3 regions of the Streptomyces sp. NPDC058198 genome follow, and region 1 is predicted to be linked to each of the others. Evidence: riboswitches for the same ligand, from Rfam matches in the RefSeq annotation. Region 1 holds a riboswitch; each other region holds the start of a gene.
What was found. Region 1 has a riboswitch for cobalamin ahead of ACFVWW_RS29140 (cobalamin biosynthesis protein). Riboswitches for the same ligand answer to the same signal wherever they lie in the genome.
Positions count from the first base shown of each region.

Region 2: it holds a riboswitch for cobalamin, as region 1 does, so the genes downstream of both, metE (5-methyltetrahydropteroyltriglutamate--homocysteine S-methyltransferase) here and ACFVWW_RS29140 (cobalamin biosynthesis protein) in region 1, are expected to answer to the same signal.
Region 3: it holds a riboswitch for cobalamin, as region 1 does, so the genes downstream of both, cobN (cobaltochelatase subunit CobN) here and ACFVWW_RS29140 (cobalamin biosynthesis protein) in region 1, are expected to answer to the same signal.

Region 1 is NZ_JBHVVP010000012.1:155,838-159,106, forward strand. It holds gene ACFVWW_RS29135 (cobyric acid synthase) at 1-964, opposite strand, end outside; gene ACFVWW_RS29140 (cobalamin biosynthesis protein) at 961-1,941, opposite strand; cobalamin riboswitch at 1,974-2,109, opposite strand; gene ACFVWW_RS29145 (hypothetical protein) at 2,286-2,513, opposite strand; gene ACFVWW_RS29150 (anion permease) at 2,553-3,269, opposite strand, start outside.
Region 2 is NZ_JBHVVP010000014.1:101,958-105,226, reverse strand. It holds gene ACFVWW_RS30565 (enoyl-CoA hydratase/isomerase family protein) at 1-945, opposite strand, end outside; cobalamin riboswitch at 1,187-1,428, shown strand; gene metE (5-methyltetrahydropteroyltriglutamate--homocysteine S-methyltransferase) at 1,582-3,269, shown strand, end outside.
Region 3 is NZ_JBHVVP010000017.1:48,982-52,250, forward strand. It holds gene ACFVWW_RS32090 (precorrin-8X methylmutase) at 1-143, opposite strand, end outside; gene cobG (precorrin-3B synthase) at 164-1,645, opposite strand; cobalamin riboswitch at 1,858-2,007, shown strand; gene cobN (cobaltochelatase subunit CobN) at 2,041-3,269, shown strand, end outside.

The DNA of each region.
Region 1 (3,269 bases):
CCAGATCGGCGTCGGCCAGCTCCTCGGCCCGGTCCACGAACCGCACGACGACACCCGGCTCGGCGGCCAGCGCGTCCACATCGGTGAAGTTGGACATCAGCGGTACGGCGCAGACCGCCACCCGCAGCACGTCCTCGCCGTGCGGGGGAGCGGTCAGCGACTCGCGCACGGCGCCGCGCAGGGAGACCCGCAGCCCGTCCTCCTCGTCGATGCCCAGACCGTGCCGCCACGGCAGCACCCCCAGCGTGGCCCGCCCGGTCAGCCCGCGGAGCATCTCGAGACCCGGCTCCAGCAGCGACACGTCGCCCCGGAACTTGTTGACGAGATAGCCCGCGATCAGCGCCTGGTCCTCGGGGCTCAGCAGCGCGGTCGTCCCGAAGAACGAGGCGAAGACCCCGCCGCGGTCGATGTCCCCGACCACCACCACCGGCAGCCGTGCGGCCCGCGCGATGCCCATGTTCACGATGTCGGTACGCCGCAGATTGATCTCGGCGGGGCTGCCCGCCCCCTCGCAGATCACGGCGTCGTAGCTGCCCCGCAGCTCTTCCAGGCACTCCAGGACGGTCCCGAGCAGGGCTGCCCGCCCGCCGCCGTACAGGGCTCCTCCGGGGGACGACGGTCCGCCGGGCTCTCCGAAGAATCCCTTGGCGCTCAGCTCGCCCACCGGCCGCCCCAGCAGCACCACTTGGCTGCTGAGGTCGCTGCCCGGCTTCAGCAGGACGGGATTCATCAGCGCGGACGGCTCGACCCGGGCCGCCTGGGCCTGCATCGCCTGCGCCCGCCCGATCTCCGCGCCCTCGCGCGTCACGAACGAGTTCAGGGACATGTTCTGCCCCTTGAAGGGCGCGACCTTCACCCCCCGGCGTACGAGCCACCGGCAGATGCCCGCGGTGACGACGCTCTTCCCCGCGTCCGAGGTCGTTCCGGCTATCAGCAGCCCACCGCCGCGCCCGCCCCGACTCATCCGCGTCCCTTTCCCGAAGCTGTCCGCCGTAGGGCGCCGCAGCCGAACCGGCCGGCCACACAGGCCGCCAGGGCGAGCTCGCTCACCCGGCGCGACAGGCGCACGGCCCGCTCGATGTCCGCGACCTCGACGGGCCGCCCCTCGCCGTTCAGCACGGGCCGGTGCTCGACGCGTCCGCCGTACGTGAGCGTCCCGCCGAGCCGTACGCCCAGCGCGCCGGCGAACGACGCCTCCACCGGGCCCGCGTTGGGGCTCGGATGGTGGCGGGCGTCGTCGCGCAGCGCCCGCACGGCCCCCCGGGGATCGCCGCCGGCCAGCACGGCCAGCGCGGCGGTCAGCCGGGCGCCGGGCCAGCCGGCCACATCGTCGAGACGGGCCGAGGCCCAGCCGAACCGGCGGTACACGGCGGACTTGTGACCCACCATCGCGTCCAGGGTGTTCACGGCACGAAAGCCCACGAGCCCCGGCACCCCCGCGACCGCTCCCCACACCAGCGCGCCCACGACGGCGTCGGAGGTGTTCTCGGCGACGGACTCCACGACGGCCCGGGCGATCTGCTGTCCGTCCAGGGCCTGCGGGTCACGTCCGCACAGATGCGGCAGCCGCTCCCTGGCCCGTTCGATGTCCCCGGCGGCGAGCGCGCCGCCGATGGCCCGCGCCTCCCGCCCCAGCGAGGTGCCACCGACAACGGCCCAGGTGGCGGCGGCGGTCAGGGCCACAGAGGCGGCGCGACGGTCCCGTACGCCCCGGGCGGCGAGCGCCGCGGCGCCGACGGCGCCACCGGCGCACACCACGGTGTGCAGCGCGCCCCATCCGCGGTGGTCACGCCGGAGCGTCCGCTCGACGGCCCCCGCGGTCCTGCCGAACACGGCGACCGGGTGGCCCCGTCGGGGATCGCCGAACAGCCGGTCGCACAGGAGGCCGGCGGTGGCGCCGTACGCGAAGACCCGCTCGGCGGCTGAACCGCGGCCAGGCATGGCGAAATGTCCTCACTCAGGGTCCGCGCCCCGGCTCGACGAAATGCGGCGGCGAGAGTTCCTGGCTCCTGGGGACGAGATTCCCAGTGACAGTGGCGGGACCGCGCCGGATTCGCACCGGCTTCCTCTTCTGCCTCCGTATATGGCCCCGGCAGTCCACCACGCTGCGCAAACACCCGTCAACTCATCTCTGACCTGCGACGGGACAGAGTGCCCAGCCCCACACGGCGCGTGTTCCCCACGGGCCACAAGGAACCGGCCCCGGCGCACACGAAGTGCGCCGGGGCCGGCCGGGGTCGAACTGCCGTAGTCGAACGGTGTCGTAGTCGAACTGTGCTCAGGGGTCAGGCGACGATCAGGTAGATGCCGTACGCCACGGCCGCCGCGCACAGCGCGAAGCAGGCGTAGGCGCCGGTGCGGGCCAGTGCCACCGAGCCGTTGGCGCCCTGAGTGGCGGCGGACTCCTGCTTGGCGAGGCCCACGATGCCCAGGGTGAACAGGCCCACGAGTCCGATCGTGGCCACGAGGCTGACGCCGAAGACGGAGCCGAGGGCTGCCCAGTCGATGTTCATGCGGTCCTTTTCCTTGCGGTCTGGTCGGCGGGGGAGCCGTTACACCGTGGCGGTTCGCGCCGGCTCGCCGGCGGGGCCCGTGGGGGCCGGGATGGTGGTCGAGAGGTCCTGCGCGGCCGCGGCGGCGGCCGTGGGCGGCGGGGTGACGGCCGCGATGGCGGTGGTCACCACACCCGCGGGCTCGGTGTCCGTGGCGGGGCCGGCCTCGCCGCCGGTCTCGTTGACGTTCGTGTGGTCGACCGGCCGGCGGCGCGAGGCGAGCCAGATCACACCGGACAGCACGACGAGCAGGACGGCGACGACCGTGACGCCCCAGGCGCCCTGGCCGGTCAGGAACTCGGCGCCGGCGGCGACCAGGCCCGCGGCGGGCAGCGTCAGGCCCCAGGCGACGAACATCCGGGTGGCGGTGGACCAGCGGACCACCCCGCCCTTGCGGCCCAGGCCCGCGCCCATCACGGCGCCGGAGCAGGACTGCGTCGTGGAGAGGGAGAAGCCCAGGTGGGAGGAGGCCAGGATGACGGTCGCGGCGCTGGTCTGGGCGGCGAAGCCCTGCTGCGGCCTGAGGTCGGTGAGGCCGGTGCCCATGGTGCGGATGATGCGCCAGCCGCCGAGGTACGTGCCGAGCGCGATGGCCACACCGGCGGAGACGATGACCCACAGCGGGGGGTTGGAGCCCGGCGCGAGGACGCCGCCGGTCACCAGCGCGAGGGTGATGACACCCATGGTCTTCTGCGCGTCGTTGGTGCCGTGGGCGAG
Region 2 (3,269 bases), on a different contig from region 1:
CTCCAGCAGGTCAGGGGTGGTGAGCGCGGCGCACGAGGCGCGGTACTCCTGGTCGAGCACCTGCTCCAGCGTGGTCAGTCCGCGGGCCAGGCGCAGCGCGGCGAGGGTGGCCTTGAGGGCGGTGGGTGACCGGGTCAGGATCGTTTCCGCGGCCTCCTTCGACGCCGGCCGGCCGTCGCCGAGCAGCCGGTCGACGATCTCCTCCACCGAATCGGCCGCGTAACAGGCGTCGATCCAGCCCCGGTCCGCGGCGAGTTGGCCCTCCGGCGCGGAGCGCGCGTACCGGCGCACCGTCTCCCGTACGTCCGCGTCGGCGAGCTCGGCGCGCAGGTCGTCGAGCCGGTCCGAGGGTACGAAGTGGTCGGCGAGCCCGCACAGCAGCGCGTCCGCCGCGCCCACCGCCCTTCCGGTGAGGGCGAGATGCGTTCCCAGCTCGCCGGGCGCGCGGGACAGCAGATAGGTCCCGCCCACATCGGGGACCAGCCCGATGCCGGTCTCCGGCATGGCGACGGCCGAGCGCTCGGTGACGATCCGTACGCTGCCGTGCGCCGAGACACCGACTCCGCCGCCCATCACGATGCCGTCCATCAGGGCGACATACGGCTTGGGGTAGCGGGCGATACGGGCGTTGAGCCGGTACTCGTCGCGCCAGAAGGCGGTCGAGGCGTCCCCGCCGCCGGTGCGCGCGTCCTCGTGGATCGCGCGGATGTCACCGCCCGCGCACAGCCCGCGTTCACCCGCCCCGGAGATGATCACCGCGGCGACGCTCGCGTCCCGCTCCCACTCCGCCAGGGCCGCGGACATCGTCAGCACCATGGGGTGGGTGAGGGCGTTGAGGGCGCGGGGGCGGTTGAGCGTGATGTGGGCCGTGCGGCCCGCCCTGCCGGTCAGTACCGGTCCGTCCTGGCCCATGCTCTCGCTGGTTCCTTCCGTGATCCGACGCATGCGCCCCAGTATCGGACATGTCCGTTCCATGGATCTAGCTGGTCCCCGCCCCCTCCGTGGCTCTAGACGAGTCATTCCGAAGTCCCGTCTGCCCGGCGGTGTCCGGCACGCACGCTCGCGGCGTTGCCGAAATGCCCTAGTAGCTCCGCTACGAGGGCACCTCGGCGCCTTGCGATCGCACGCACCGGACACCGCCGGGCCCGCCCTCCGGGCGGACGACGCTACTTCGGAATAACTCGTCTACGCTGGGGACGCAGCTGGTTCGCCCTGCCCGCCAGGCAGACGCGTCGTAAGAGGGAACCCGGTGGGAATCCGGGACTGCCCCGCAGCGGTGAGTGGGAACGACCGCCGTCATACGCACTGGACGCACCGCGTCCGGGAAGCGACGGCCAGTAGGAGCCTCGTACCCGTACGGATACGTACGGTCACGGCCACGAGGCGTGCCCATGAGTCCGAAGACCTGCCACTGCCCGTGTGCGAGCACCGCACACGGAGATCTCGGTGACCTCGTGGGCGGGTCGGCGGTTCTCGGGCGGGCATGCGCGCGACGCGGTGTGCTTCGCCCCGGCTTCCGTTCCTTCGCTTCCCACGGGTCGACCCGGGATCGTTCCCGCATGACTCGCGAAGGAGAGTCCCGTGACACCCAAGTCCGCAGCCGCGGCGTCCCGGTCCACCGTCCATGGCTACCCGCGCCAGGGCCCCGACCGTGAACTGAAGAAGGCCATCGAGGGCTACTGGAAGGGCCGGGTCACCGCGGAAGCCCTGCGGGAGACCGCCGAGGGGCTGCGCCGCGACAACTGGCGGCAGCTGGCCGGTGCCGGTCTCGGTGAAGTGCCCACGGGTGACTTCTCGTACTACGACCATGTGCTCGACACCAGCGTCATGGTCGGCGCCGTCCCCGCCAGGCACCGGGCGGCCGTCGAGGCGGACGCCCTCGACGGCTACTTCGCCATGGCGCGCGGCGCGCAGGATATGGCGCCGCTGGAGATGACCAAGTGGTTCGACACCAATTACCACTATCTCGTCCCCGAGCTGGGCCCCGACACCGTCTTCCGCGCCGACTCGGCCAAGCAGGTCGGCGAGTTGCGCGAGGCCGTGGCGCTCGGCCACACCGCCCGGCCCGTGCTGGTCGGTCCCGTCACATATCTGCTGCTCGCCAAGCCCGCGCCGGGTGTGGCCGCCGGCTTCGAGCCGCTGACCCTGCTCGACCGGCTGCTCCCGGTGTACGCGGAGGTGCTGGCCGATCTCAGGGCCGCCGGCGCCGAGTGGGTGCAGCTCGACGAACCCGCGCTGGTCCAGGACCGTACGCCCGCCGAGCTGAACGCGACCGCGCGCGCCTACCGCGAGCTCGGGGCGCTCACCGACCGGCCCCAGCTGCTGGTGGCGTCGTACTTCGACCGGCTCGGCGAGGCGCTTCCCGTGCTGGCCAAAGCCCCCGTCGAGGGTCTCGCCCTGGACTTCACCGGTCCCGCCGCCGCCAACCTCCGCGACCTCGCGGCGGTCGGCGGCCTGCCCGGCAAGCGGCTCGTCGCCGGGGTGGTGGACGGCCGCAATGTGTGGATCAACGATCTCGCGGCCTCGCTGACCACCCTGGCCACGCTGCTCGGTCTCGCCGACCGGGTCGATGTGTCGGCATCCTGCTCCCTGCTGCACGTCCCGCTGGACACGGCGGCCGAGCGGGAGCTCGATCCGCAGCTCGCGCGGTGGCTGGCCTTCGCCCGCCAGAAGACCGACGAGGTCGTCACACTCGCGCGCGGTCTCGCCGGGGGCACAGGACCGATCACGGCCCGGCTCTCCGCGAACCGCGCCGATCTGGCCTCCCGGGCCTCCTCGGCGATCACGCGTGATCCCGCGGTACGGGCCCGCTCCGCGGCCGTGACCGCCGCGGACGCCCGCCGGGGCCAGCCGTACGCCGAGCGCACCGTCGCCCAGCGCGAGCGGCTCGGACTGCCGCTGCTGCCGACCACCACCATCGGCTCGTTCCCGCAGACCTCGGAGTTGCGCACGGCGCGCGCCGAGCGGCGGGCGGGACGGCTGGACGAGGCCGGCTACGACGAGCGGATCGAGGCCGAGATCCGTGAGGTGATCTCCTTCCAGGAGAAGGCCGGGATCGATGTCCTGGTGCACGGCGAGCCCGAACGCAACGACATGGTGCAGTACTTCGCCGAGCAGCTCACCGGCTATCTGGCCACCGGGCACGGCTGGGTCCAGTCGTACGGCACCCGCTATGTCCGTCCGCCGATCCTCGCCGGGGACATCTCGCGTCCCGCCCCGATGACCGTCGCCACGACCTCGTACGCGCAGTCGCTGACCGGCCGGCCCGT
Region 3 (3,269 bases), on a different contig from region 1:
AGGTCGACCATGCCGCAGGCGTGGATCATCCGCACCGCGACCTGGGAGACGTCGGCGGGCAGCCCGGCGAGGTCCGCCTCGGCGCGGATCATGGCGAAGGACTGGCGGTATATGGCCGCGCCGTCCTTCTCGTAGTCGAACACTGTGGACACTGTGGTCTCGCTCATCTCGTCACTGGGGTGGTGCGTGCCGTCGTGGGTTTCCGGGCCGTCGCGACCGCTTCGGCGAGTTCTGGTCCTGTGGTGGCCCTGAGGAGATGTCCCCGCACCGAGATGTCGTAGCCGCCCTCGCCGGTCGCGACGACATCCACCCAGCTGCCCTGTGGATGGCCGCAGCGGCGGGCGCAGCCCGACCAGTAGACGGGCAGGTCACCGGGGTTGGTGGCGGGCAGGTCACCAGGGCCGGTGGCGGGCGGTCCGCCGGGGCCGGTGGCGGGCAGGTCACCGGGGCGGGCGGCCGTTACGGCTTCGGCCGCGTCCGCCCGTACATCCGTGAGTGCCTTCGCGCACCCGGGCCGGCCGGTGCAGGCGCCGACGTTGTGCCAGGGGGAGTGGGGGTCCGTGATCAGTCCGGCGGTGCGGAGGCGGTCCAGGAGGTCGTGGGCCGTGGCCGGGTCCAGGCCCGGCACGATCACTCCGCGCCAGGGGGTCACCCGCAGGGTGCGGTCGTTCGTCCCGCGCTCGCCTGCCGACAGCAGCAGCCGCCATTGCGCGACGCTCAGCCGTCCCAGCGGGGCGTACACGGACAGCGCCACGGTCCCGTCGGGGGAGTGGACCGGCCCCGGGACGGGCGGCCCGGCTTCCGGCCGCGCCACGTCCGCCCCGTACTCGGCGCGGTACTCGGCCCCGGGCTCCGCCCCGTACGCCGCCCCGGGCTCCGTCGCGTACTCCGCCCCGTACTCGGCCACCGGCTCCGTCGCGATCCCGGCCGTCGCCAGCCCCGTGGTCACCGCCGCGTCCAGCCCATGGCCCGCGGGCAACTCCCGTACCCGCCAGGCGCCCGAGCCGCTCGCCGCCGCCACCGTGAGGAAGGTCTCCGCCGCCAACAGAGCGGCGCGCGGGGCGTCGCCCGCGGAGACCCGCAGTCCTGACCCGTTCGCCCCGGTATGCAACACCGCTGTTCCGTCCGACTGTGCGAGCAACGTCACATCCGCGCCCAGGGCGGCCACATCACCGCGGCCGTCGTCCAGCGCGAACAGAAACCGCCCCGAGAGAGCCGTCGCGGCCTCGCTCGCGCACAGCAGCGCGTCCAGTTCCCGGGCCCACAACCGCACGTCCGCGCGGGGGATTCCGTCCAGTCCCGACAGGGGCGAAGCGATCACGTTCCGTACCCGCTCGTGCCGTTCCGAGGGCAGCAGGCCGGCCTCGTACAGCAGCTCCGCCAGCTCCCCGCCGCAGCTCTCGCCCAGCCCCCGCAGCTGGACGTTGCCCCGCGAGGTGATGTCCAGCCGGCCGTCGCCCAGCCGCTCGGCCGCCGTCGCCAGCGCCTCCGCCTGACGGTGCGTCAGGAGACCGGCGGGCAGCCGCAGTCGTGCCAGCCGGCCGTCGTCGGCGGCATGCAGCCGGAGCGCTCCTGGGCAGGCGTCACCGCGCTCCCGGACGGGAGCTTCGTCCCGGTTCACGGGTGTTGGCGAGGTAGGCGGCATGGCGGCGAGCATACCCACGTACTCCGACGCCCTCCCCGCCCGTTCCGGCCGCCGCCCGGCCGTCGGCTCCGGCCTCCGTTCAGCCTCCGCCCGGCCGTTCTCGCGCTGTTCGCCCGGCCTCCGCCCAGCTGTTCACCCGGCCCCCGCCCGGCTGTTCACCCCGGCCCCGTCCGGCCGTTCGCCCAGGCGCCCTCCCCGCCGTGACCTGCAGCACTTACTATGCAGACGACGGGTCTTCAGGCCCGTCACCGCCATAGACGGCGTCAGGGGAGGAAGCCCGGTGAGAATCCGGCGCGGTCCCGCCACTGTGAGCCCGGCAGCAGCCGGGTGAGCCAGGAACTCCCGCCGTCTTCCTACCGCCCGGGGCGCGGACCCCGAGGAAGGCGAGACGCCGCATGATCCTGCTCCTGTCGACGTCCGACACCGATCTGCTCAGCGCCCGTGCGGCGGGCGGCCCGGTCCCGTACCGGTTCGCCAACCCCGCCCGGCTCGCGCTCGACGAGCTGCCCGCGCTGCTGGAGGGCGCCGACCTCGTCGTCGTACGTCTCCTCGGCGGGCTGCGCGCCTGGCAGGACGGAATCGACCAGCTCCTCGCCGCCGACCGCCCCCTGGTGGTCCTCACCGGCGAACAGGCCCCCGACGCCCAGCTGATGGAAGCCTCCACGGTCCCCATCGGCATCGCCGCCGAGGCGCACGCCTATCTCGCCCACGGCGGTCCCGCCAACCTGGAGCAGCTTGCGCGGTTCCTCTCCGACACCGTCCTGCTGACCGGCCACGGCTTCGAGCCGCCCGCCGCCGCGCCCACCTGGGGACCGCTCCTACGCGCCCCCCGCCCGTTGGCGGGCGGCGGCCCGCTGATCGCGGTGCTCTACTACCGCGCCCATCACATGAGCGGCAACACCGCCTTCGTCGACGACCTGTGCTCCGCGATCGAGAGGGCCGGCGGCCGGGCCCTGCCGCTGTACGTGGCCTCCCTGCGCGCCCCCGAGCCCGAGCTGCTCGACGCGCTGCGCGCCGCCGACGCCCTCGTGACCACCGTGCTCGCCGCGGGCGGCACCAGGCCCGCCGAGGCCTCGGCGGGCGGCGACGACGAGTCCTGGGACGCGGGCGCCCTCGCCGCCCTCGGCGTACCGATTCTCCAGGCCCTGTGCCTGACCGGATCGCGCAGCGCCTGGGAGGAGAGCGACGAAGGTCTGTCGCCGCTGGACGCCGCGGGGCAGGTCGCCGTGCCGGAGTTCGACGGCCGGCTCATCACCGTCCCGTTCTCCTTCAAGGAGATCGACGAGGACGGTCTTCCGGCGTACGTCGCCGACCCCGAGCGGGCCGCGCGCGTCGCCGGGATCGCCGTACGGCACGCCCGTCTGCGCCATATCCCGAACCCGGAGAAGCGCCTCGCGCTGGTGCTGTCCGCGTACCCGACCAAGCACTCCCGGATCGGCAACGCCGTCGGTCTGGACACCCCGGCCAGCGCCGTCGCCCTGCTGCGCCGGCTCCGTACCGAGGGCTACGACTTCGGTACGGAAGAGGTCCCGGGCCTGGAGTCCGGCGACGGCGACGAGCTGATCTACGCGCTGATCGAGGCCGGCGGCCATGACCAGGAGTGGCTGACCGAGGAGCAGCTGGC